Regions from separate parts of the Roseivirga sp. UBA1976 genome, predicted to be linked through region 2. Evidence: riboswitches for the same ligand, from Rfam matches in the RefSeq annotation. Region 2 holds a riboswitch; the other holds the start of a gene.
The links. Region 2 has a riboswitch for S-adenosylmethionine ahead of B3763_RS15135 (homocysteine S-methyltransferase family protein). Riboswitches for the same ligand answer to the same signal wherever they lie in the genome.
Positions count from the first base shown of each region.

Region 1: it holds a riboswitch for S-adenosylmethionine, as region 2 does, so the genes downstream of both, B3763_RS09650 (homoserine O-acetyltransferase family protein) here and B3763_RS15135 (homocysteine S-methyltransferase family protein) in region 2, are expected to answer to the same signal.

Region 1 is NZ_DDDQ01000098.1:37,771-41,154, reverse strand. Features, by position in the region: gene B3763_RS09655 (homoserine dehydrogenase) at 1-694, opposite strand, end outside; gene B3763_RS09650 (homoserine O-acetyltransferase family protein) at 691-1,758, opposite strand; SAM riboswitch class I at 1,916-2,042, opposite strand; gene B3763_RS09645 (LysR substrate-binding domain-containing protein) at 2,166-3,062, shown strand; gene B3763_RS09640 (threonine synthase) at 3,125-3,384, shown strand, end outside.
Region 2 is NZ_DDDQ01000147.1:5,136-8,519, forward strand. Features, by position in the region: gene metH (methionine synthase) at 1-215, opposite strand, end outside; gene B3763_RS15135 (homocysteine S-methyltransferase family protein) at 314-1,336, opposite strand; SAM riboswitch class I at 1,377-1,481, opposite strand; gene B3763_RS15140 (hypothetical protein) at 1,590-2,327, opposite strand; gene B3763_RS15145 (hypothetical protein) at 2,327-3,076, opposite strand; gene B3763_RS15150 (hypothetical protein) at 3,064-3,384, opposite strand, start outside.

The sequences.
Region 1 (3,384 bases), on a different contig from region 2:
CTCTGGCATACTCCAGGTCGGCCGCTTTGAGGCGGTCAATACCCAGATTGGTAATGTCGTTTGGGTGCACATGAATGCCAAAGGCATGGGTAAGCAGAATACTTAGTTTGTATTTGGGGTCATAGCCCTGAACATCCAGCGTGGGGTCACTTTCGGCAAAGCCGAGTTCCTGAGCTTGTTTAAGAGCTTTAGGGTAGTCGATCCGTTCATTAAATATTTTAGTGAGGATGTAGTTGGTAGAGCCGTTGAATATGCCTCTAACCTCTAGCAGCGGTTCATGTCCAAAATATTCTTCAAGGGTACGAATAATAGGAATACTGCCGCAGACTGCTCCTTCGTAGAGCACCGCTTTTCCTGTTTGCTCCTGCAGTGCTACCAAAGTCTCCAGGTTTTCGGCCACCATTTTTTTATTGGCCGTAACAACCGATTTCCCCGCTTTGAGTGATTCTGTTACAATGTAAAATGCCGCTTCGGCATCATCAATTAGTTCAACCACTATGTCAATAGTTGGGTCATTGATTATCTCCTCTTTTTTGGTAGTAAAGAGTTGAGCCGGCAGTTTTCTTTTCTTCTCGGGGTTTTTAATGCAGATTTTGCTGATTTCACCCGCAAAGTTTCGGGAGTTATTCAACGTTTCGTAAAGTCCCTGGCCAACACAGCCAAAGCCAAAGAGTCCGATATTGATGTTTTTCATGGGTGCTCGTTTAAGAAGTTTTCGATGTGGGTTGAAATGGTTTTGGCTTCTACTAAAAAGCCATCGTGTCCATAGTTTGAGTCTATAAAAGTGAGTTTTGAATGTTTTATTCCGTGAGCCAGTATTTGCTGGTCGTTGCGGGTAAATAGTAAATCTGAATTAATACCTATCACCAGTGTGTTGGCTTTCACCCGTTTGAGCGCCTGCTGTACTCCGCCTCTTTTGCGACCTACATCGTGCGAGTCCATGCATTTGGAAAGCGCATAGTAGCTGTGTGCATTAAAGCGTTTCTGAAGTTTTAAACCCTGATAGCGTTGGTAGCTCTCGGCATTAAAGCCGTCAATCTTTTCCTGGCCATCCTCCTGGTTTTCATTATAGATTTTATCCGTTCGGTAAGAAATCATAGCCATGGCACGTGCAGCTTCCAGTCCCTTCCAGCCACCTTTTGGCGAGCTCGAGAAAAAACTTGGGTCGGCTTCAATAGCCATGCGTTGAGCAGAGCGTATGCCTATTCCCCATGGCGAACTTTTGGCCCCGGCTGCAATAATGCAGAGGTTTTCAAAAAGTGTAGGGCTTTCAATAGCCCACTCCAAAATTTGCTGCCCACCCATGGAACCTCCAAGGCCCAGGTAAATGCGGTTTATGCCCAGATGTTGCCTGAGCTGCTCATGGGCTTTTACCATGTCTCGAATAGTGAGCAATGGAAAGTCTCTCAAATAACGCTCACCGGTGGCAGGGTTGAAGTCTTTAGGCCCTGTACTCCCATAGCATGAGCCTAGTATGTTGGCACAAACAATAAAGTGTTCGCTCGGATTAATGAGGTATTGTTCGCCTACCAGTCCGGGCCACCATTCCAGCGGGTTGGCATTGGCTGTAAGGGCATGGCAAATCCATACGACATTAGATTTACTGGCATTTAGCTTTCCGAAGGTATGATAGGCTATAACCGGATCGGTAAGAAAGCTGCCGTTTTCCAGGCTAAAATCTCCTTTTATAATAAATTGTTGTATAGCGTCTGGCTGAGCACTGGCTACAGCCGACCCTTTAGGGCTTTGAATTAACATGTTCTGAATGATTTGTGTGAAAAGTGGATTAGAAGGTGTATGGCCTAGGCACAACACATTCGATCAGAACAAATAATGGTAATAAGCGCTGCCTGTTGGGTGGCTTTCACCCAACCTCTGAAAGGTTTTGTAATTGGATTAGAAAGCATGTTTAACCAATTTATATTCTCCCGAATGCCACCTGGCACCCATTTTGGGATCAGGATTTAGCACCTTTTCCCGATGGATCGGGAGTGGTTGCTAGCGCTTCATAGAGCCTGTCTCTCCACGCTTCTTTATAAATCGATTCGTTCCCTTTGAATCGGGATTGAATGACTTGATGGTGCAAACGTAACAGGCGTTTTTCACATTTCAAAACAAGCCAAAGGAAATTTAAGTAAGCTCAAAGAGCTTCTTATATTGCAACCATGCTGTCTGTATCGTATGAAGTATTCTATGCTGTAGCCTGCCACTTGAGTTTTTCTAAGGCGGCCGAGGTGCTTTGTATTTCTCAGCCTGCCGTAAGTAAGCAAATAAAAAAGCTGGAATCGCTTATTGAAGTGCCGCTTTTTGAGCGCCAGGGAAATGCCATTGCACTTACTCCTCAGGGCGAAAAAATGCTTACCTATTTAAGAGAAGCCAAGTTGATTCAGAACCGAATGGAGGCGGATGTAGAGATCATAAAAAGCCGGATGACAGCAAAGGCCGAGCTTAAAATTGGAGCTAGCACCACACTTTCGCTTTACGTACTGCCTAGGGTGCTTTCTTCTTTTCGTAAAAAATGGCCGCTGGTTAAAATTACCCTAATCAATCGGAATACGGAAAATGTACTTAAAGCTTTGAAAGCACATGAAATCGATTTGGCGGTGGTAGAAGATAAGCAAGAGTCTAATGCGCTGCATTATGAATTCTTTATGAACGACCGCATTGTGCCAGTGTGTTCTGCGCGTAGTCCTTTTGCCGGGCGAGAGGTTTCTATGGATGAGTTTAAGGCCGCACCACTGGCCATGAGAGAGATTGGCTCAGGAACTCTTTCGGCTTGGTCCAGAACCATGTCTAAATGGAATATTAAAGCGAGCGATCTCAATATAAAAGTTAGGCTTGGTGGCACGGAAGTGTTAAAGAACTTTCTTATTGAAGATGATTCTATTGGGTTTCTCTCTCCGCTGGCTATAAAGCGTGAAGTGGCTCTGGGGCTTCTTCAGGAGGTGAATATTCCGGGGCTACTCATAGAGAGAAGTTTTAATTTTGTCACAAGGACGGGAGAAAGCCTCACCGACACCACCCGGGCGTTTATCCGCGAGGCAAAGAGTGTTTATAACTAACGGTTATAGGTTGTTACATTAATTCATTTGATTGGTTATGATTGACGATGCAGTTTTGCGGCATGCATCAGTCTATAGCTCCTTCCATTTCACTGGCCACTCATCTGGAGTGCTCTCATTGTAATAAGCACTACCCTCTAAACACTCTTCAGACCTATGCCCACTGTTGCCAGAAACCATTGGTTGCTAAGTATGACTTTGCCCAGTCGCTTCGCCCGGAAGACCTGGCCGGTAGGCCTGCTACCATGTGGAGGTATCAGGAGGTTCTGCCCATTTTGAAGGATGATCATATTGTATCGCTGGGTGAAGGGATGACCCCTAT
Region 2 (3,384 bases):
TGAGCTCCTCCTTCTACCTGATCTCTGGCAATTTCAAGAGCCTCATCGTACTTCTCTTCCTTAATTAGGCGGGCAAAACGCTTGGAGCCGGTCACGTTGGTTCGTTCACCCACATTTACAAAGTTACTCTGAGGCGTAACTATCAGGGGCTCAAGACCTGAAAGCCGCAGGGTAACTTTGTTGTTTTGATCTAGGTTTGGCTGCTTAGAATCCATGGTGCTTGTTCGGTGATTTTTTAGATAATTGAATCATTTGATAGCTCTGCGAAATAGTGTTGAATCATTCGAGTGATTTGCTTCCATTGACATGCTAATTAATTGTCTGAAACAATGGAATGTGAGCTATGGACTAACCTTGGTGAATACCTGGAAGCCTCCTGGGCAATGAGCCTTATATGCTCAGGCGTAGTGCCACAGCAGCCTCCCACAATATTGAGAAACCCATCTTTCAGAAATTCTCCAACCTGCTTTACCATTTCTTCAGGAGTTTGGTCGTACTGACCAAACTCATTGGGTAACCCCGCGTTGGGGTGTGCACTGGTGTGAAAAGGCGCTTTTTCTGAAAGGGTTTCTAAATACGGGCGTAGTTGTGCTGCCCCCAAAGCACAATTGAGGCCAATAGAGAGTATGGGCATGTGCGAAACAGATATCAAGAAGGCTTCGGTAGTTTGACCCGACAGAGTTCTGCCACTGGCATCGGTTATGGTTCCACTAACCATTACAGGCACGCGCTTTCCTTCTTCTTCCAGTAGCTCTGAAATAGCAAAAAGAGCTGCCTTAGCATTGAGTGTATCGGTTATGGTCTCTACCAAAAACAGATCGACTCCTCCATCTAACAAGCCTTTGGCCTGTTCTTTAAAAGCTATTCTTAACTGATCGAAATCAATGTTTCTAAAACCGGGGTCATTGACATCGGGCGACATGGAGGCCAGCCTATTGGTTGGCCCCATAGAACCGGCCACAAAGCGAGGCTTTTCCGGTTGCTCGCTAGTAAACTCATCGGCCACCTCTCTGGCAATTCTTGCCGATTCATAGTTAATGTCGTAAACAGCATCTTCCAAATGATAATCGGCTTGCGCAATTGTGGTGGCACTAAATGTATTCGTCTCCACAATATCGGCACCCGCATCAAAGTATTGTCGGTGAATTTCCTTGATTATATCGGGCCGGGTAAGGGAGAGTAAGTCGTTGTTTCCTTTAAGGGGATGAGGATGGTCTTTGAAACGATCGCCTCTGAAATCATCTTCAGTAAGCGTATGTCGCTGAATCATGGTACCCATAGCACCATCTAAAACCAGTATTCTTTCTTTGAGAATTTTCTCTATGTCGTAAGCCATTTTACAGATTTAGGGCTTACCGAGAAATTTGGAAGGATTACTCTCATCTTTTCCCCGATGCCTCGAGGCTAGGAATTAGCACCAGGTATTACCCAGGTTGCTAAGACATCTCAGGGCCTAGTCCCTCCGTCTTTCTTGATAAGCACTGCAAATAAAGCGAAAGTTTATGTAGCTACATAACTGGCAAATGGAAAATATGACTGAGGCTGATATTTCGAATGAGTAAATCGAAGTATTACATTGGTTGGGCAGGTCATTTTAAGAGACGTATGACAACCTTGAATGAGACATCCACAGCCCACTGTAATCTGGCTGAAGAAGAGCCTTCTCTGAATTTTAAACCGTATTCTTTCTCATATTCAATGGGCTTGCGATCATCGGCTTTCAATTGACTAGACATAGCCCCCAGAGCTATGGAAGACTCAAAGTAAAATGGGCCTGCAATTTCTGCTACAAAACCCAATTGAGTCCGTACTCCCACCCTTTTGTCAACCATACCATAGTTTACGCGCTCAAAGTAGTCGCAATCTTGCCCGCAACTCAGCTTATAAGTTCGGGTTCGGTCGAAACCAAGTTCATTATAGAACAACTCCAGTCCATAGTAGGGAATTACACCTTTAGATGCCTGAGAGACTCCTAAAACAGGCCGACCGGCAATTTGCAAAATTGGCTGTCCATGGCTTATGTATTGTTTAAAAATCAACGATGATTTAAAGCCTGACTTATTACTAAAATAGAGTTCATCATAGTTCAAAACATTTCTATCTATCAGCCCTCCAAGTCTTAGTTCAATTCCTTTGCCTGTTGGCCATACGTATTCACCCGCCAGCATGTGAGAAGTGAACTGGCCTATATACTGAGAACCATAATATTTGAGCATCAGCCTTGGCAAAACTTCAGAAGCAGAACCGTCAGGCTGACTTCTCTGCGCAAAAGCCTTGGATCCACAACAGAAGAGTACAATGTAGTAGAAAAAAACAAACCTACTCATTAGTCTATTTTGGCCAGAATCTGAAACACTCCGCTGTCAGTATAACTTACATTATAAATGCCTTTATCTGTTCTCACTATAAGGTGTGTTGGTGCGTGTATTACATCTAGAGGGGTATCATTGCCAAAATCGAAAAAGCCTTTTAACACTATATTATAAGGGTCGGAGATTCCATAGTGGGCTATTCCACCTCTCTCGCAAACGATTAAATGAGAGCCTCTAACGCTAAGGCCATAGGGCGCTTCTATGTTGTATGATTTGATAAACACCGGGGTTTCAATGTCGCTGATATCTATCACATCCAGTGACTCATCGGCATCGAATCGACAGCCACTATTGCGCAAAGTTGAAAAGGCCACACCATTAGCAGCTACTACCGGATCGCAAGCTGTCAGATGAGAGTAACTGGATATGAGATCGAGAAAGTTATTGTCGTCAAAACCGAGAAAGAACACCTGATTATTGCTACCTACCAAAGCATATTCACCGTATGGGTAAATGGTCTCAAGACCACCGGAGAAAAAAGTAAGCGAACGTCCCTCCGTCAATGATCCATCGTGCTGTATAAAATACTGATCAATGGCGTTTTCATGCAGCACCAGCAGGCTATTCTGCACTATGGCAAACTTGGCCAAAGATCCACCTGTTCCAGTGCCTCCCAAATCGGGGGTAAAATCGTTGCTGTCGGTCTGACAAGACACTACTATTATAGCCAAAAGGGCTAAAACCAAACTTCTTACCTGTAGCATTTAGGGTTATTTATAGTGGTCAATTGCCAGCCAACTACTCTTCCTTTCTTAGGATCGGCACATTCAAAATAATAACCAGTGCCAGGAGGAACGGCTGCGTTCAAATCTTCTCTGTTGAGAATTGACTCGTGTTCAGACAGCACTCTTATGTTGTTCAGATCATTGACATCGATGGCCAAAACAGACATAAACTGATTGACATACAAAATTCCATCTTTCATGGCCATATTTTCAGCCCCCAGTATTTTCAAAAAGCCTCTGTTCTGTGGAGCCTCTGGGTCTGTGTTGTCTATCAGATGAATCCCTTC